DNA from 2 places in the Campylobacter volucris genome. Region 2 is predicted to be linked to the other one. Evidence: riboswitches for the same ligand, from Rfam matches in the RefSeq annotation. Region 2 holds a riboswitch; the other holds the start of a gene.
What was found. Region 2 has a riboswitch for thiamine pyrophosphate ahead of pnuC (nicotinamide riboside transporter PnuC). Riboswitches for the same ligand answer to the same signal wherever they lie in the genome.

Region 1 (10,484 bases), 660 kb from region 2:
AAGCAAGGGCAACTTGTGTTGATTGTCACCTACCACATAGCTTTGTAGATAAATGGATTGCTAAAGCTCAAAGCGGTTTGGGGCATGCTTATGCTTTTACTTTTAAATTAGATGAATTACCAACCAACCTAACTGCAAATGAAAAAAGTAAAAAAATGGTGCAAGATAATTGCATTCGCTGTCATGCTGACTATGCTAGTGTAGCTATCAACGCAACAACTATGACTAATCCTCATAAGGATAGTTCTTTAAGCTGTGTTTCTTGTCACAATGGCGTAGGACATAAACGCGGATTTTAATTTTTAGGAGTTATAAATGAATAAAAAAAATCTTTTATACTTAGGTATAATTGCTTTGCTTGTTTTAATTTGTGCTGTTTTATGGCTTAATAATGATATAAGCAAAAAACAAAACGAAAGCGTAGGCGGAGTTATAAGTAAAAACTTCGTTGAAATGAGTGATGATAATCCTTCTTTTACTGAATGGGGTAAAAATTTTCCTGATTATTTAGATATGTATCTTACTGCACAAACCCAACAACCATTTGAAACAAATTTTGGCGGGAATTTAGCTTATTCAAAACTAATTCGCTATCCTCAACTTACCATACTTTGGGCAGGATATCCTTTTGCTCTTGATGCTAATGAAGAAAGAGGACACTTTTGGGTGCAAATTGACCAAATGGATACAGCAAGAAATAATAAAGATTTTCTAAACGCACATGGTTTTGCTAAATTTAATGGTCAACCAAGTGCTTGTATGAACTGCCATAGTGGATGGTCTCCTTGGCTTATAAAAAATGCACCAGGTGAAAATGAAAAAGAAAAATGGATAGCATTTAACTCAACCAAATATTGGACCTCTATTAAAAATATTCCAGCGGTAAATGGATACGAAGAAGGTTCTAAAGAACATAGCGGACCTCATGGTGGTAAAAGAATGGGTGTAACTTGTGCTGACTGTCACACTCCAAACAATATGAGCTTAAGACTTACAAGACCAGCAGCAATCAATGCTTTGGTAGAAAGAGGTTATGAAAGAGATCCTGAGCAAGGGGTGAAAGCATCAAGAGAAGAAATGCGAACACTGGTTTGTTCACAATGTCATGTGGAATATTATTTTAGACCAACAGGAGAAAAAGTAAAAGTTACTGGTGAGAGCATTACTAATGATTCTAGTAAAAAATGGTGGAATGGTACTCAAAAAACTTATGATGAATTTGATTCATGGAGAGATGGAAACAAACCGGTAGAAATTCAAGTAGATGGTTTAGAATTAGTCTTCCCATGGAGTGAGTGGAAAAAAGGACAACCATTTAGAATTGAAATGTTTGATGAGTATTATGATAAAATCAGAAGTGTTTTTGATAAAGACTGGTCACATAAATTAACAGAAGCTCCAATGATTAAAATTCAACACCCAGAAAGCGAACTTTATAGTGGTGGTGTTCATGCAGCAAATGGTGTAAGTTGTGCTGATTGTCATATGCCTTACATAAGAAAAGGTGCTAAAAAAATGACTCAACATAATATCACTTCACCTTTAAGCGATATCAATGCAGCTTGTAAGTCATGTCATACTCAAAGCGAAGATTATCTTAAAGCACAAATTAAAGATATTCAAAATTCAATCGCTTATGATTTAAGAACTGCTGAATATTCTATAGTTAGCTTAATCACAGATATCAAAACTATGCGTGATAAATTAGGACAAATACCTCAATACCAAGAAAATGGCAAAGCAGATGCGAAAAAAATCAATGATGTTCTTAAAGAAGTTTTAGAATTGCATAGAAAAGCACAAATGAGAGCAGATTTTGTTGGTGCTGAAAATTCTACAGGTTTCCATAATCCAAGAGAAGCTTCAAGAATGCTTTTACAAGCTGTGGATATGGCAAGAATGGCACAAACTAAATTAGTAGAAATCGCAAATGCAAATGCAATTAAAGATTTTAAAACTTCAAATTTAGGTTTTGAAGATATACAAAAATTCAATCCAGGACAAATTCGTTACAAAGTGGATTTAAATGGACATAAAGTAGGTGATCGTTACTATGAGCATGATAATGTTAATGGAGATCCTTCTCAAAAGCTTTTAGATAATGATAAAAATCTACAACCATACAATTATAAAGTCGTAGATAAATTATAATTTCAATCCCGTTTATAAACGGGATTGTTTCAATTTATTTTTTAATCAAGCTTACATCTTCGCCTTTTAAAATTTGATTCATTGTATTCATAGCACACATTTTTCCACACATAGAGCAAGAATTTAACTCATCAGGCTTTCTTTCGTTAAACATTTTTTTAGCTTTTTCTCCATCTATTGCAAGCTTAAACATCTTTTCCCAATCAATTTCTTGTCTTGCCTTACTCATTTCATCATCTATTTTTCTTTCTTTTGGAAGTTTAGCTATATCTCCAGCATGAGCAGCTATTTTTGTTGCTACTATGCCATCTCTAACATCTTCTAAATTTGGAAGTCTTAAATGTTCAGCAGGAGTTACATAGCAAAGCATATCAGCTCCAGCTGCTGCTGCAACTGCTCCACCTATAGCCCCACTTATATGATCATATCCTGCACCTATATCTGTTACCAAAGGCCCTAAAACATAAAATGGAGCTCCGTTGCAAATTCTTTTTTCTATTTGCATATTTGCTTTTATTTCATTTATAGCCATATGTCCAGGTCCTTCTATCATAATTTGCACATCTTGCGCCCATGCTCTTTTTGTGAGTAATGAAAGTTCTATCAATTCAGCTATTTGAGCACCATCGCTTGCATCGTGAGTACAACCTGGTCTTAGTGCATCTCCTAAAGATAAAGTTACATCAAATTCTCTACAAATTTCTAATAAATCATCATAGTATTCAAAAAATGGATTTTCGCAATCATTCATTTGCATCCAAGCATAAAGAACAGATCCACCTCTTGAAACTATATTTGTGATTCTATCACATTCTTTAAATACTCTTGCCGCACGAGAATTTATACCAGCATGAATTGTCATAAAATCAACTCCGCTTTTTGCATGATGATAAACTACATCTAAAAAATCTTTAGCTTTAATATCTTTTAAATCTTTTTCCAAAAATCCAACTGCATCATATACAGGAACAGTTCCTATCATAGCTTTTGAAGTAGCTATTAACTCATCTCTAAAATGACTTGTTTTACCATAATTGCTAAGATCCATTATAGCTTCTATATTAAATTTGTGTGCTAAATGAACTTTTTGCATTTCTTCACTATAATCTATACAATCATTTGAAACACCTAAATTTACATTTACTTTTGTGCGAAGTCCAAAACCTATACCATTTGGATCTAAGGCTTTATGATTTATATTCGCTGGTATTATGATTTTTCCACTCGCTATATTTTCAAGTAAAAAATCTTGACTAACTTGCTCTTTTTGTGCAACGATTTGCATTTGTTTTGTAAATATGCCTTCTTTGGCATAACTCATTTGAGTTTTATTCATTTTTTATCCTTATTTATAATTTGGATAAATGAAGGGTTATGTGAGTAGTTGATAAATTTTCCCAACGCTAGCATTATCTAGTTCTGGTTCGGTCTAAGCTTTTAGCTTACTCTCAGCCTGTATCACAAGCTCCCGTCATTTACATTTTAAGTATAGCGTAGAAAATTTAAATTTTTTAATTTTTGAGTTTATTTTTTGCTTGCTTACTAAATTTGAGTAATTCTTCTGTAGTTTTAATATAAAATGGAATTTTACCCATACAATATTTTAAAATTTCACAAGCTGCTAAAGCATCGCTTAAAGCTCTATGATGAGGATATTGTATATTTAAAAGTTCTTTTAAGGCTTCAAGTCCATATTTTGGACTTTCAATACATTTTTTCGCAAGATCTATAGTGCAAATTTTTCTATTTAACAATACACCAAAACCATTTTCTTGCATCACTTTAGATAAAAAATTATAATCAAAACGAACATTATGTGCTACAAAAATAGAATCTTTTAAAAATAATTTAAATTCACTCAAAACTTGTTTTAAAGAAGGAGAATCTTGCACCATTGCTGTTGTAATTCCTGTTAATTCTGTGATATTTTCCGGAATTTCATCAACCTTGATAAAACTCTCAAAACGACCTATTTCTTGAAAATTTTGAATTTTTATTGCTCCAATTTCTATAATTTTTCCACTTTTTATACTTCCGGTACTTTCTATATCTACTATGCAAAAAATTTCATCTTTTATTTTTGTGCTTTTTGTATTTAAACAAATTTCATTATTTTTATTTAAATTCACACCAAGCCCTAAAAGCTCTAAAGTATGTATATCAAAATCATAACAAGATAATTCTTCAATTTTTTCTAATTCTTTAACAACCCAAGCAAATGATTTATTTTCTTTGCTTAGCTTATTAACTAAATCATCGATTTGTTGGTGGCTCAAAATTCACACTTTAAAGAATTTATAGCAGTCTTTTTATCTTGCGAAGAAAAAATATAACTCCCTGCAACTAAAATATCCGCTCCAGCTTCATCTAAATCAGGTGCATTTAGTCCATTTACCCCGCCATCAACCTCTATGAAAACTTTTAGATTTCTTTGATCAATCATTTGTCTTAAATGGCGAATTTTTTCATAAACTAAAGGCAAAAATGATTGCCCTCCAAAACCAGGATTAACACTCATTAAAAGCACCATATCAACAAATTCTAAGATATGTTCTATACTAGAAATAGGAGTATGAGGATTTAAAACAATAGCAGGGCAAATTCCATTTTTTCTTAAATATTCACAAACTCTAATAGGATGATTTTCGGCTTCTACATGAAAACTAATAAATTTTGGTTTTAATGGTATAAAAAAATCTATAAATTTATTCACATCATTTACCATTAAATGAACATCTAAAGGAACTGAGCTAATTTTGCTAATATTTTCTAATACACAAGGTCCAAAGGTAAAATTTGGCACAAAATATCCATCCATCACATCAATATGCAATAAATCAGCTCCAGCTTGACACACTTCTTTAATTTCATTTTCTAAATTTAAAAAATTTGCTGAAAGCAAACTTGGTGCTATATACATAAATATTCTCCAAATTAACTACTAAATAATAATTTTATCATACTTAACATCAATATTTTCTTTATTTATTTTTTAAATATTTGATTTTTTTAAGCTTAGTTTAGATACAATTTCAAAAATTTTATAAAACAAATAAGGAAATATCAACATGTCAAGAATTTGTCAAATCACTGGAAAAGGACCTATGGTAGGTAATAATGTAAGCCATGCGAATAATAAAACCAAAAGACGCTTTTTACCAAATTTAAGAACTATTCGTATCACTTTAGAAGATGGAACTACAAGAAAAGTTAGAGTAGCAGCTTCAACTTTAAGAACCCTTAAAAAACAAAACAACAAATAATTGCTAATCATTACATTATTTAAAGAGGAATTAATATGTCTTTTTTAAAAAAGCTTCAAAAATTCCTCAATTGGTCTCCTTCTCCAAAACCCGCAATTAATCTCAATGATGAACTTTACGAACAACTTAAATTTTTAAGAATTCCACTTATTGCTATCGTCATTATGACACTTGTAGGGGCTTTTGGATATATGCTCACTAGTAATTTTGATCTTAATGATGCTATATATCAAGCAGGGATGACTTTTACAACACTAGGATATGCTGAGATAAACCCCATACCAACAGCAGGAAGAATTTTTACTATTTTATATGTGCTATCAACTTTTACCATTTTTACATTTTGCATGGGTTTGGTTATAGAAATAGTAAAAAAAGGAATTTTATCTAAAATTATAAAGGAAAGAAGAATGCTTCATAAAATTGCAAGATTAAAAAATCATTTTGTTATATGCTATCATAATGATTTTACCATAGAATTAACGCGGCAGTTTAGAGAAAATCATATTCCTTTTGTTGTAGTTGATGAAATAGAAAATTTTAGCGAGATAGCAGAAAAATACAACTATCCTTATTACATAGAAAGTGCGCCACATACAAATCTTGCTTTCTTAAAAACTAATCTTTCTAGTGCAAAAGGAGTAATTACTCTAAGCAACAACATCGCAGATAATATCGCTATCATAGCATCTGTAAGATTATTTGAAAAAGAATTACAAAGAATTAACCCATATTTCATACTTGCAAGTTCAAACAATGAAGACGAAACAGAAAAACTAAAAAAACTTGGAGCAAATTCCATAGTATCTGCTACAAAATTAGTAGCTCAAAGGCTAAGTGCAATGTCAGCAAGACCTGATATGGAAAATCTTTTAGAAAATTATCTTTACAAGAAAAATAGTCCTATTGATCTTGAAGAAGTTAAAATTCCAGATGGTTCTTGGGTGAGATTTAAAAGATTAAAAGAAATTCATCTTAGAGATATGGCTAATGTTAGCATAGTTGGAATTATCGAAAATAAAAAATTCACACCTATGCCAAGAGGTGATACACTTATTGGAACAGGAGCAAAATTATTAATCATCGGGACAGCTGATAGCATAAAAATAGCTAAAAAAATCATTAAAAACAAACAAAAGCCTAACGAGTTAAAATATATTTAATTTTTTTAAGTTATAATCCAACTTAAGGTAAATAAAAAATAAAAAGGGGTTCCCATGCTACATGAGTTTAGAGATTTAATCACTCAATTAAAAGGTAAAGATATGCACTTTGATAAACTTTTTGAAGAGCATAACAAACTTGACCACAAAATAAAAGATGCAGAAGAAGGTAGAATTCACTTAGATAGTTTAGAAATCTCAAATCTTAAAAAAGAAAAATTAAGATTAAAAGATGAGTTAAATACTTATTTGTCAAACTACAATAAATAGGATATACCAATGTTTGGCAATAAACAACACTTAAAAACTATTGAAAAGTTAAAACAAGAAATCAAGGCTTTAGAAGAAAAAAATCACAAATTAGAACTTCAAAACAAAGAGCTTCTAGAAAAACAAAATATAGAAAATGACAATACTCAAGATAATTCTTTTGAAAGAAAAATATTAGATTTACTTTTTGAAGGTGCTTTAAAAGGCATTAGCAATGTTCAAGCTGATATGCAAAATAATGTCAATAAAGCAGATATTATTTCTGAACATTCTGTATCTTCTTTAAGCGATATGCAAGAATTAAATTCAACCACGCATTCTATCATCTCCTCTTTGCAAAGTATTATAGAATCAGCAAATCGCTCTCGAGATACAGCAGGAAATTTACACAGAAGTGTTGATGAAATTACCAATGTCATTGGTTTAATCAAAGATATTTCTGATCAAATTAATCTTTTAGCATTAAATGCTGCTATTGAAGCAGCGCGTGCTGGAGAGCATGGCCGTGGATTTGCTGTTGTTGCTGATGAAGTTAGAAAATTAGCTGAAAGAACACAAAAAGCAACTGCTGAAGTAGAAATGAATATAAATTTATTAAAACAAAATGCCAATGAAATGCACTCTCAAAGCGAACAGGTAGAAAAAGTATCTTTAGAATCTAATGAACATATAGTTCAATTTTCAAATAAATTTACCCAACTAATCGAAAGTGTTAATTCCACTAGCTCAAATGCCAAACAAATTACTTCAGAAATTTTTATTTCTCTTGCAAAATTAGATCATATTATGTTTAAGCTAAATGGATATAACGAAATTTTACATGTTTCAGGTAAAACTCTTTCTGATCATTTAAGTTGCAGACTTGCAAAATGGATTGCAGGCATTGGAAAAGAAAGATTTTCAAGTGGTAGAGCTTTTGGAAAATTAAACATTCCTCATCAAAAAGTACATGAAAACATTAATCAAGCTATAACCTTAGCACATAATGAGCAAATAACAGATCATTTACTTCAAAATCAAATTTTAGACAAATGCTCTAATGCTGAAAAATCTTCTGAAGATTTATTTGCAATTTTTAAAGAAATGCTAGAAGAGCGAGAAGAAAATCTAGCAACTGCAAATAAAACCACTAATTAAGGATAGATTTTCTATCCTTAAACCATAAATATGCAAATTCTAACAATGGAGTTTTTATAAGATTTGCTTTGGAAAACTTTTCAAATTCATCTCTTTTAATCCACACTGGTTTAATATCTTCTCCGTCTATTCCTCCACCATTTCCGATCTTATCTTCTTCACTAATACTTGCAAAATATAAAAATTGCCTATTTACACCTGAGCCAAAACCTGCATAATATTCACCTATAAATTCTACGCTACTTGGATAATACCCTAATTCTTCTACACACTCTTCTTTAGCAATTTCTTCTAAACTAAGTTTTTTATCCACCAAACCTGAACACAATTCTATACTATAGCCCATATCATCTATGGTGATATTGTTGCGTTTTTGATAATCCCATAATGGAATTCTAAATTGTTTGACAAATAAAAAAGAATCTTTTTGCGTATGATATAAAAATACCGATACACTATCCATAGCTTCTATAAAATCCCAAGTATATGTTTTTTCGTCTTTGCCTTGATAAGAATATCTTTTTGGAGTAATATATTTTGAGTGAGTAAATTTCTCTTCTTTTAAATTTTTCATAACAAAAGCCTTAAAATGATTTATTTTATTATATTAAAAGAAGAATAATTAAACAATAAAACAACCATCTAAAAAGATGGTTGTTGAAAAATAGAATGGGTAGATTACATCATTCCACCCATACCGCTCATATCAGGCATAGCAGGTTTTTCTTCTTTTATTTCACTTATTGTAGCTTCTGTTGTAAGTAACATGCTAGCAACTGAAACAGCATTTAATAAAGCTATTCTTTCAACTTTAACAGGGTCTATAATACCTGATTGTATCATATCTACATATTCACCTTTTGCAGCATCAAAGCCTAAATTTTCATCTTTGCTATTTTCAACACTATTTACAACTACTCCAGCATCAAAACCAGCATTTTCAGCTATTTGTCTTAAAGGTGCTCTTAATGCTCTTTCAACTATAGCTGCGCCTATAGCTTCATCACCTTGTAAATTTAAATTAATTTTTGATTTTGCTTTTATAAGTGCAGCTCCACCGCCTATTACTATACCTTCTTCAACAGCAGCTTTTGTAGCGCTTAAAGCATCATCAACTCTATCTTTTTTCTCTTTCATTTCTGTTTCAGTAGCAGCACCAACTTTAATTAATGCAACTCCACCACTAAGTTTTGCAAGCCTTTCTTGTAATTTTTCTTTATCATAATCACTTGTTGTTTCAGCTATTTGAGTTTTTATTTGATTAATTCTAGCATCTATATTTGCTTTTTCGCCAGAACCATTTACTATAGTAGTATTATCTTTATCTATGATAACACTTGAAGCTTGACCTAAATCTTGTAAAGTAGCACTTTCTAATGTTCTTCCAAGCTCTTCTGAGATAACCTCACCACCTGTTAAAATAGCTATATCTTCAAGCATAGCTTTTCTTCTGTCTCCAAAACCAGGAGCTTTAACAGCTGATATATTTAAAACACCTCTTAATTTATTTACAACTAAAGTTGCCAAAGCTTCGCCTTCTATATCTTCAGCTATTATTAATAAAGGTTTTCCTGTTTTTTGAATTTGTTCTAAAATAGGTAATAAATCTTTTAAATTTGTTATTTTTTTATCAAAAAGTAAAATGTAAGGACTTTGTAATTCAACTAACATTTTATCAGCATTTGTTATAAAATATGGGCTTAAATAACCTCTGTCAAATTGCATACCTTCAACTACATTTAATTCATCATTTATAGATTTTGCCTCTTCAACTGTTATAACACCATCTTTACCAACTTTTTCCATAGCATCAGCTATTAAATTTCCTATTTTTTCATCAGAATTCGCTGAAATTGTAGCAACTTGAGCTATTTCTTTTTTATCTTTTACTTCACGAGATAGTTTTTTAAGTTCAGCTACTATAGCTTCGCAAGCTTTATCCATACCTCTTTTAACTTCAATAGGATTTGCTCCAGCTGTTATGTTTCTTAAACCTTCTTTGAATATAGCATGAGCTAAAACTGTAGCTGTTGTTGTTCCATCTCCTGCTTGATCAGCAGTCTTGCTAGCAACTTCTCTTACTAAAGAAGCACCCATATTTTCTAAAGAATCTTTTAATTCTACTTCTTTAGCAACACTTACACCATCTTTAGTTATAGTAGGTGCACCAAAACTTTTTTGTATTAAAACATTGCGACCTCTTGGTCCCATAGTAACTTTTACTGCATCGTTTAATTTTTTAACACCTTCGTAAAGTTTATTTCTTGCTTCGTCTGAAAAAAATATTTCTTTTGCCATTTTTATATCCTTATTTTAAAATTCCTAAAATATCATCAGTATTTAATACTAAATATTCTTCATTGTCAAGTTTTATTTCACTTCCGCCATATTTAGCAAATACTACTTTATCACCTGCTTTTATATCTTCTACTTCTTTGCTTACTGCAACAACTTCACCATTTAATGGCTTTTCTTTAGCATTATCTGGTATAATAATGCC
Region 2 (10,484 bases):
CAGTGCTGATATGTCAGGTGAGAGAGTTGTTAGTCATTTTATGTGGTTATTTTACCTTGCTTTATTAATCTGTGTTGAATTGCATGGAAGTATCGGTCTTTATAGACTTTGTGTAAAATGGGGTTGGTTTGAAGGAAAAGACGCAAAAGAAAGTCGTAAAAAGCTTAAAAAAGCAAAATGGTTTATAAGTATTTTCTTCTTGGTTTTAGGATTATTAAGCTTAGCTGCTTTTGCAAAAATAGGTTTAAAAAATTATCAAAATAATTCTGTAGCGCAAATAGTAAAAACTTATGATGGAGCTAAATATGAACATACAATATAGTGATGCTTTAGTTATTGGTGGTGGTCTTGCTGGACTTAGAGCAGCAATTGAAGTTGCAAAAAGTGGTCAAAGTGTAACACTTTTGAGTATTTGTCCTGTTAAAAGATCTCACTCAGCTGCTGTACAAGGTGGTATGCAAGCAAGTTTAGGAAATAGTGTAAAAGGCGAAGGTGATAATGAAGATGTGCATTTTGCTGACACTGTTAAAGGATCTGATTGGGGTTGTGATCAAGAAGTAGCTAGAATGTTTGCTCAAACTGCTCCAAAAGCGGTTCGTGAGCTTGCTGCTTGGGGGGTTCCTTGGACTAGAGTTACAAAAGGACCTAGAACTGTTGTTATAAATGCTCAAAAAACTACTATTGAAGAAAAAGAAGAAGCGCATGGTCTTATAAATGCAAGAGATTTTGGTGGTACTAAAAAATGGAGAACTTGTTATATAGCTGATGCCACTGGACACTGTATGCTTTATGGTGTTGCAAATGAAGCGATTAAGCATCAAGTAAAAATCATCGATAGAATGGAAGCAGTAAGATTAATTCATGATGGTAAAAAATGTTTAGGAGCTATTGCTAGAGATTTAACTAATGGGGAATTAATCGCTTATGTTGCAAGAGGAACTATGATAGCAACAGGTGGTTATGGAAGAATCTACAAACAAACTACAAATGCTGTTATTTGTGAAGGAACTGGAGCGGCTATTGCTTTAGAAACTGGACTTTGCAGGTTATCAAATATGGAAGCGGTGCAATTTCACCCAACTCCTATAGTTCCTAGTGGAATTTTATTAACCGAAGGTTGTAGAGGTGATGGTGGTATCTTAAGAGATGTTGATGGATATCGTTTTATGCCTGATTATGAGCCAGAGAAAAAAGAACTTGCAAGTAGGGATGTTGTAAGTCGTAGAATGATGGAGCATATTAGAAAAGGAAAAGGTGTAAAAAGCGCTTATGGCGATCATTTATGGCTTGATATTTCAATTTTGGGTCGTGCTCATGTTGAGAAAAATTTAAGAGATGTTCAAGATATTTGTAAAACTTTCAATGGTATAGATCCAGCTGATGAAGGTCCTAAAGGTTGGGCTCCTGTTTTACCAATGCAGCATTATTCAATGGGTGGAATTAGAACTAAACCAACTGGTGAGAGCCAATGGCTAAATGGTCTTTTTGCATGTGGAGAAGCAGCTTGTTGGGATATGCATGGTTTTAATCGTTTAGGTGGAAATTCATGTTCAGAAACTGTTGTTGCAGGTATGATTGTTGGTGATTATTTTGCACAATATTGTAAAGAAAATGGTTCAGAAATTGATACTAATATCGTTAAATCTTTCCTTACTAAAGAATATGATTATTTAAAATCTCTTGTAAGTAAAGAAGGTAAACATGATGTGTTTGAAATTAAAAACAGAATGAAAGATATTATGTGGGAAAAAGTTGCTATCTTTAGAACAGGTAAAGGACTTGAAGAAGCTGTTAAAGAGCTTGAAGAGTTATATCATAAATCATTGGATTTAAAAGTACATGATAAAGAATTAAAATGTGCTAATCCAGAGCTTGAAGAAGCTTATAGAGTGCCAAGAATGCTTAAGATTGCTCTATGTGTTGCATATGGTGCTTTACTTAGAACAGAAAGTAGGGGAGCTCATTATAGAGAAGATTATCCAAAAAGAGATGACTTAAATTGGATGAAAAGAACTAATACTTACTGGGTAGAAGGTGAGAGTATGCCAAGAGTTGAGTATGAAGATCTTGATATTATGAAAATGGAAATTCCACCTGCATTTAGAGGATATGGTGCAAAAGGAAATATCATAGAAAATCCATTAAGCGAAAAACGCCAAGCTGAAGTAGATGCAATTCGTGAAAAAATGGAAGCTGAAGGCAAAGGAAGATATGAAATTCAACATGCGTTAATGCCTTATGAATTACAAGCTAAATTTAAAGCACCAAATCAAAGAATAGGAGTTGATTATGAGTAGAAAATTAACAATAAGAGCATTTAAATATAATCCATTGAGTAAAATTTCTAAGCCTCATTTTGTTACTTATGAGCTTGAAGAAACTCCATTTATGACTATTTTTGTGTGCTTAACTCAAATTAGAGAAAAAATGGATGCTGATTTGAGTTTTGACTTTGTTTGTAGAGCAGGAATTTGTGGAAGCTGTGCTATGATGATTAATGGTAAGCCAAAACTAGCTTGTAAAACTTTAACAAAAGACTATGAAGATGGTGTTATAGAGCTTATGCCATTACCTGCTTTTAGACATATAAAAGATTTAAGTGTAAATACAGGCGAGTGGTTTGATAGTATGTGCAAACGCGTTGAAAGCTGGGTACATAATGAAAAAGAAACAGATATTTCTAAACTTGAAGAGCGTATAGAGCCTGAAGTTGCAGATGAAACTTTTGAGCTTGATCGTTGTATAGAGTGTGGAATTTGTGTTGCTTCTTGTGCTACTAAGTTGATGAGACCTGATTTTATAGCAGCAACTGGACTTTTAAGAACAGCTAGATATCTACAAGATCCACACGATCATAGAACTATAGAAGATTTTTATGAGTTAGTTGGTGATGATGATGGAGTATTTGGTTGTATGTCTTTACTTGCATGTGAAGATAATTGCCCTAAGGAATTACCTCTACAAAGTAAAATAGCTTATATGAGAAGACAGCTTGTCGCTCAAAGAAACAAATAATCCTAGCCCCTTAGATAAAGGGGCTATTAAAACATTACTCAAGCAAATTTGGCAAAATCATAGTGTTTTTCTCGATATAAATTGTATATTTGAACAAGACATTATAGATGCTCAAAAAGCTGCAATTATTTTAAGTACAAATTTAAACAATTATGAAAGATTTAGTGCTTTAAAAGAATTTAAAAAAATTATTAAAGATTTAAATTTGCGTTTGGATCTTTATAATATACAATATGCTCAAGTTTGTTTTATTAATGCTTTAAAACTTGCAATGATTGATAAAAATGAAGTTTTAAAATTCTTAGAAAATTTGCAAAAAATTACAGATAATTCTTTAATGTATGCTTTTATTTTAGGTATAGAAAGTGCAAAAAAAGACTATAAAAAAGAAATTTTTAATGCACATCAAAATTTAGACTTAATTAATCAAAATTTACAAAATTTATGCAAAGATGAAAATACTAAAAAAACCTTGCAAGAATCTTTACTCAAATTTGCACAAGTAGATTTTTCCATAGCAGTTACAGGTGTGGTAAATGCTGGAAAATCTAGTATGCTTAATGCACTTTTAAAAAAGAACTTTTTAGGAGTGTCTAATGTCCCTGAAACAGCAAATTTAACCATTTTAAAATACGGACAAAATCAAAAAGCTAAAATTTATTTTTGGAATCAACAAGAATGGCAAAATATCTTAAAAAGCTCTACTAATAATGAAGATATGCTAAATTTACTCAAAGAGTTAAAGCATGATTTTAATCTTGATGAGTATATCAAAGAAGAAAATAAAATCATAGAAGTTGATTTTGATTTATTAAAAGAATACACAAGTGCAAAAAATAAAATTTCAGCATTAATCAAGCAGATTGAAATTTATTCTTTGCTTGATTTTTTAAAAGATAATGTTTATATAGTTGATACCCCAGGCCTTGATGATATAATCATTCAAAGAGAACTTTTAACAAAAGAATATATCCAAAAGGCTGATTTTTTAATCCACCTTATGAATGCTTCTCAAAGTTTAAGCCAAAAAGATTGCGATTTTATTATAGAATGTTTGCTAACTTCAAGAGTGAGTAAGCTTTTAATAGTGCTTACTAAGGCTGATTTGCTAAGTGAAAAAGACTTGCAAGAAGTGATTGCTTACACTAAAAATAAACTCAAAGAATCTTTAAAAGCAAAAAATTTAGATGTAAATTTGATTTTAAATATAGAATGTATTTGTATTTCTTCTAAATTCGCTAATGATTTTTATCAAAAAAATGAAGGAAATTTAGAAAAAAGCAATATTTTGTCTTTAGAGAATTTAATTCATAAAAGTTTATATGAAAAAAATACCATTGCCATGCAAGCTTATAAAAAAGAATTGTTGCTTATTGCTAATTTACTTATACAAAAAATTGACACAGAAAATAAAATGCTAAATTTTAAAAATTATGAATTAGGCGAAGAAAATCAAAAACTTATTAATGAATTTAAAAATTTGCAAAATAAATTAGAGCAGGTTAAAGAAGAATTAGAACACATTTTTACTTTAAAAGATGATGGCAAAGATGAAACTAGTGCTCTTTTGCGTTTGCTTGCTAAAAAATTACAAGAAAAAATCATCGATGAGTTAAAATATAATCAAAACAATAAAAAGAAAAACGATATATCTCGTTTAAATACCATTATAGAAACGACTTTAAAAGATGGAATTTTTGATCTTTTAAGAGAATTAAAATATGAAAGTCAATTAAAATTAGATGAAATTAAAAATAATTTAAGTTTAAAATATGACTTTTTAAATGATATATTAAAATCAAATCATAGCGATTTTAAAAATTTAGTCCAAGAAAAAATTGATAATATCTTTAATAATGATATATTATTTAATTTAAAAGCTAGTTTGATTGAAAGTATTCATCAAACAAATGATATATATAAATTGCATTTAGAGCAACAAATTTTAGATAAATTAAATGAACTAAATATACAAAATTTAGCCCAAAACATCAAAAATAATCAAGAATTTATTATACTTTTAAAAACAAAACTAGCCCAATATGAAAAAGAACAAGAGCTAAAATTTAAAGATTTAAAAGAGCTTATTTTAAGTGTAGAAAATAATGAGCAAAAATCAAAAGAACTTTTAAATCAAAATCAAAAAACACTAGAGCAATTGCAAAATTTAAAAATGGAACTTTTAAATGCAAAATAATTTAATTTTTGATTTTATAAAAGCTTATGAGAATTTATATTGTCAAAAATTTGATGAGAATTTCCAAGGGCGATTGTTAGCTATAAAAGCTAGTTTTTGCGAGCCTAGTTTGCGTTTGAATTTAGAATTTTTAAAAGAAATTGATGAAATTATTTTTAGCTATAAAAGACCTATCAATATAGCAATCATAGGTCAATTTTCAAGCGGAAAATCCACACTTTTAAATTTAATCTTACAAAAAGAATGCTTACCAACTGGTGTGGTGCCTGTAACTTTTAAGCCTACATTCTTAAGATATGCAAAAAATTATTTTTTAAGAGTTGAATACGAAGATGGAAGTGATGAGATAGTTGATATAGAAGAACTTTGTAAATTTAGCGATCAAAGAAATGAGATCAAACCAACTAAAAGTTTACATCTTTTTGCTCCTATTGAGCTTTTAAAAAATATTACCCTTATAGACACTCCTGGTTTAAATGCAAATGATATTGATACGCTTACTACCTTTAAAGAACTTTCTTTTATGCATAGTGCTATATGGTTAAGTTTGATTGATAATGCTGGTAAAAAAAGTGAAGAAGAGGCTATAAAGGCAAATGCTTTGCTTTTAAAGCGTGGTGGAATTTGTGTTTTAAATCAAAAAGACAAGCTTAGTGAAAATGAATTAGAAAATGTTTTACAATATGCTCATTTAGTGTTTGATAAGTATTTTACAAAGCTTATTGCTATTTCTTGTAAAGAAGCTAAAGAAGATTTGCAAAAGTCTAATGTGCCTTTGCTTTATCAGTATTTACAAGAGCTTGATTTTGAGCATATAAAAAAAGAATTTATCAAAGAAAAGCTTGAAAATTTATGCTTTGTGTTGTTAAATCAATATGATTTTTTTATAAAAAATTTAGAAAATTTAAATGCGAAATTTGATTCTTTTGCTAAAAATAAGAATTTAGAAGAGCAAATTAACATCTTAAATCATACTTGCCTTGAAAAATTAAAATTAGTTAGTGATAAAATCGCAAAAGAGATTTTAAAATTTATTAAAGAAAAAGATAGCAGTTATTATAAAAAAGCACAAGGCTTGTTTAAGAAAAATCTATACGAAAAGGTTGATTATAAAGCCCCGTATTTATCTAGTGATGATGCATTTTTAGCAATGTTTTACAATAGCGATACTATGAACAAAGAATTTAAAAAAATGAAAAATGAAATTGCTTTGGAGTTTAGTGAGTTAAAAAAAGGATTTTTAGCATATTTTTCGAATTTACAAGAACAAATTTTACTTTTTAAATCCCAATTTTCAAATTTAAAAAAAGAAGAATCTTTGCAAAGTGATGATGAATTTGCTTATTTTAGAAGTTTTGCTAGTGCGGCTGAAGAAATTTTTATAAAAGATTTTAAAGAATTATTGTTTGAGAGTGAATTAGAACTTGATTTATTTTTGGAAAAATTAAATTTAAAAGCATTAGCTAATTATGAAAATGCGACTAAACTTGCATTGGGATTTTTTAGCACTAAGATGAATGCAAGTAAAGAATTTTATGAGCTTGATAGTGCTGAATTTAGTTTGTATCATCCAAAAGCAAGTGAAATTTATCAAAGAGTATTAGTAGAATTAAATGTGCATGAATTTGAAGATTTGCTTTTAAATAAACCTGTGATTTTAAAAATTTATAAAAATTATATGCAAACTTATGAAAGTCTCATCCAAGATAAAAAGACATATATACAAAATTTAAAAAATGAATTTGAAATCAAAAAAGAAATGGTATCAAAAATTAAAGAGCAAATTTCTAAACTTAATTGACATAAATGTGTTTTAAGATAAACTTAAAACACTAAAATTATTTTTCATTGTTTTTTTCTTTGCTTTTTTTCCAAAAGTGTAAAGCTACTCCACATAAACCACCTACTATAGCAGCAAGAAAAAGTTGAGTGATAAAATCCATATAAGTCCTTTGTTGTAAAAATATTTGGTATTATATTTATTTATGATTAATCATTTAATATTTAATTAATTTTTCGTTTTAAATAGTATTTTTGTAAGCTTTATAAATAAGCACTTTCGCTTTTTTATTTGAGTTTAAGTAAAAAATATCTGATTTTGCTTCATTTAAAGTCGCACTTGCTAGAAATGGTAAAGATATATTTTTTAATGGATATTTTAAATTCTTAGAATTAAATTTTATATTTTTATCAAAACAAAATATAGATATTTGTTCGCCTTTATAGCTTTGTATTTTGCAAGGAGTTTCATAAAATTTAAATTCTCCATAATCGCTTTTTATAGTTAAATTTTTACAATCTTTGCTGTATTTTATCATTAAAGAAATATTAGCTAAGGTATGATCTTCTCTTTTTCCAGTGCTTGCCAAAAATACAAATTCATCAAAACCTAAATTTAAACAATGATAAAAAGCTTTTGATAAATCATTACTCATTTGTTCTTTTATATGTATTAATTTATCTTTATATTTTTCTTTTAATTCTTTGCTTATGCTATCTAAATCGCCTATTATTAAATTTGGCATTATTTTTAATTTATCAAGATACTTAATAGCTCCGTCGCAAACTGCTATAAAATTTGCTTTTTTTAGTTCGTTTATTATTGATTTTTTTATAGGAAATTCTCCATTTGCTATTATGTAAGCTTTCATTGTGCTTGTTTTTTCCATATGAAAAAATAATAAATTCCTATAATAAAAAATACTAAAGTATTTAAAAGTTGAGCTATGCTTTCTTTGCTTTGTTCAAAAATCAAAAACCAAATTATTAAAGAACTTATATTTGCTAAAGTTACTAAAAAATAACTCTCCATATATCTTTTAACTTGCATATAAAAGGCTATTAATTGTCCCATAACAGCAAAAGAATTTAAAAAAATAAAACTAGCATTCATATTTTTCAATATATAAGCATAGATTATAGTTGATATTATTGTTATAATAGCATATATCAATCTTTGATTATTTTTTAATTTTGTTATTATTATTTTGGTTTTTTCTTTGTTTTGATTATTTTTCCAATTATAAATTCCATAGATATTAATAGGCAAATAAAAAAGATTTAACATAACATCGCCGTATAATTTTAACTCATAAGCTATATATGCATAAGATGTAGAATATAAAATTCCAAAAACAAAACAAATCATCTTGCCAGCACCAGCAAAAAATACATATAGCACAGCACAAAAAGCACTAAAAATACTTAAACAATCTCCACCGCTAATATAACTTAAGATACCTATAATGCTTAAAGTTGTAAAAAGTGTTAAGTAAAATTTAAAAGATGAAATAAATTGTAGTTTTAAATTCATAAAATCTTTCCTTTCGCGAGCATTATCTCACAAGTTATAAGGGTATAATCTCAGCCTTAGCACCCCTTGATTTTAATTTATAATGATACAAATATATTAGTAATTTTAATTGTTTTTTTGTAAGAAAATTTAAGCTTTTTGGTTAAAAATTAACACAAAAAGCTTTTTGATTATTCATCATTCATATCGATAACATAACGAAATTTTGCTTCACCATTTGTTAGTTTTTTGTAAGCTTCATCTATTTGTTCAGGTTTTATTAGTTCAATTTCAGGATAAATTTCATTTTTTATTGAAAAATCAAGCATTTCTTGAGTTTCTTTTATGCCACCTATTAATGAACCATAGATTTTTTTATTTGCATTAAATACAAATTCATTTGCACTGATTTTAGGGCTTATATCATGCGGTGGTAAGCCAACTATACATAATTCTCCGCCTATTTTTAAAAGTTTCATATAAGCACTTATATCATAAGGAGTTGGTATAGTTGAAATGATAAGATCAAATCTTTCATTTATATTTTCTGTGCTTGTGTAAAATTCACTAGCTCCAAGTTCAATTGCTTTTTGCTTTTTATTTTCATTTCTTGCAAAAATACTTACTTTAGCACCCATTTTAATAGCATATTTTAAAGCCATTACTCCAAGACCGCCAAAACCTGCTATGGCTACTTTTGAACCTTCTTTTATTTTAGAAAATTTAAGCGGAGAATAAGTAGTAATACCAGCACAAAGTAAAGGTGCTACTTTTTCTAAAGGTGCATTATTTGGCACTTTTATGGCAAATTTTTCACTTACTACTATATTGTTAGAGTATCCACCATAAGTATTTTCATTATCGTGAAATACATCTTTACTATTGTAAGTGTATATGGTTTTTCCATTTTGGCAAAATTGTTCCAATGATGCTTTGCAAGCTTCACATTCCCCGCATGAATTTACCATACATCCAACACCTGCTAAATCACCCACTTTAAATTTACTTACTTTTCCACCTACTGCTATAACTTCTCCTGCTATTTCATGTCCAGGCACACAAGGATAAGTAGCTTTTCCCCATTCACTTCTTGCTGTGTGTATATCGCTATGACAAATTCCTGAATATTTTATAGCTATTAATACGTCATTTTTTCCTATTTTATGACGAGTAAATTCAAATGGAGTAAATTTAGCATCTTTGCTAAGCATAGCATAACCTTTACTTTTTATGCGTCCATTTTCTAAAAATATTTTAGAATCCATTTTATTTCCTTTCATTTTTTATGTAATTATAGAAAAATATACTAAATGTTGTATTTTTATAATTGTTATATTAATAATTTTTATTTTTAGTATAATTTTGTAAAAAATTCTTTGGATGAGATATGAAAAATTATTCAGAAGATGATACTAGAGTTAAATTTATAGATACAAAGCTTTATGAGAGTTCTTATAAAGAAGAAAATATTAGACGAAATTATTATTTTACAGATGGTAGAAAACTTTTAGGCGGTAAAAGAGGTGAAAGAAAATTTGCTGATTATTTGCTTAGATATGAAGGTAATAACCTTGCTATAATAGAAGCAAAAAAACTCAGTAAAGATCCACTAGATGGCTTATCTCAAGGCATAGAATATGCAAAAATTTTAAATATATCTTTTGTATATAGTAGCAATGGAGAAAAAATTTACGAATACGATATGAGAAGCCACAAAGGAGAATACATAGACAAATTCCCAAGTCCAAAAGAGCTTTTTGGTAGAATTTATGGCAATGTCAAAGAATGGCAATACAGGCTTTTAACTCAAAATGTTATGTATATTCCGCAAAAAGAATTAAGATATTATCAAAAAATAGCCATAGATAAAGTCATAGAAGCCATCATAAATGATAAAAATAGAATTTTACTCACTCTTGCTACTGGCACAGGAAAAACTACTATAGCTTTTAATTTATGCTATCGTTTGCTAGAAGCAAG

Region 1: another riboswitch for thiamine pyrophosphate. It lies ahead of thiC (phosphomethylpyrimidine synthase ThiC); the one in region 2 lies ahead of pnuC (nicotinamide riboside transporter PnuC).

What each region holds. Positions count from the first base shown of each region.
Region 1 is NZ_CP043428.1:957,530-968,013, forward strand. It holds gene nrfH (cytochrome c nitrite reductase small subunit) at 1-299, shown strand, start outside; gene CVOLT_RS05065 (ammonia-forming cytochrome c nitrite reductase subunit c552) at 316-2,151, shown strand; gene thiC (phosphomethylpyrimidine synthase ThiC) at 2,186-3,487, opposite strand; TPP riboswitch at 3,529-3,633, opposite strand; gene CVOLT_RS05075 (3'-5' exonuclease) at 3,663-4,427, opposite strand; gene rpe (ribulose-phosphate 3-epimerase) at 4,424-5,071, opposite strand; gene rpmB (50S ribosomal protein L28) at 5,220-5,414, shown strand; gene CVOLT_RS05090 (potassium channel family protein) at 5,450-6,577, shown strand; gene CVOLT_RS05095 (HP1242/YdcH family protein) at 6,632-6,847, shown strand; partial or broken gene CVOLT_RS08215 (methyl-accepting chemotaxis protein) at 7,247-7,534, shown strand; gene CVOLT_RS08220 (CZB domain-containing protein) at 7,634-7,984, shown strand; gene CVOLT_RS05105 (NUDIX domain-containing protein) at 7,977-8,558, opposite strand; gene groL (chaperonin GroEL) at 8,663-10,282, opposite strand; gene groES (co-chaperone GroES) at 10,293-10,484, opposite strand, start outside.
Region 2 is NZ_CP043428.1:297,279-307,762, forward strand. It holds gene CVOLT_RS01650 (fumarate reductase cytochrome b subunit) at 1-322, shown strand, start outside; gene CVOLT_RS01655 (fumarate reductase flavoprotein subunit) at 306-2,297, shown strand; gene CVOLT_RS01660 (fumarate reductase iron-sulfur subunit) at 2,290-3,015, shown strand; gene CVOLT_RS01665 (dynamin family protein) at 2,993-5,212, shown strand; gene CVOLT_RS01670 (dynamin family protein) at 5,202-7,013, shown strand; gene CVOLT_RS01675 (thiamine diphosphokinase) at 7,234-7,863, opposite strand; gene pnuC (nicotinamide riboside transporter PnuC) at 7,860-8,525, opposite strand; TPP riboswitch at 8,516-8,602, opposite strand; gene CVOLT_RS01685 (NAD(P)-dependent alcohol dehydrogenase) at 8,696-9,769, opposite strand; gene hsdR (EcoAI/FtnUII family type I restriction enzme subunit R) at 9,892-10,484, shown strand, end outside.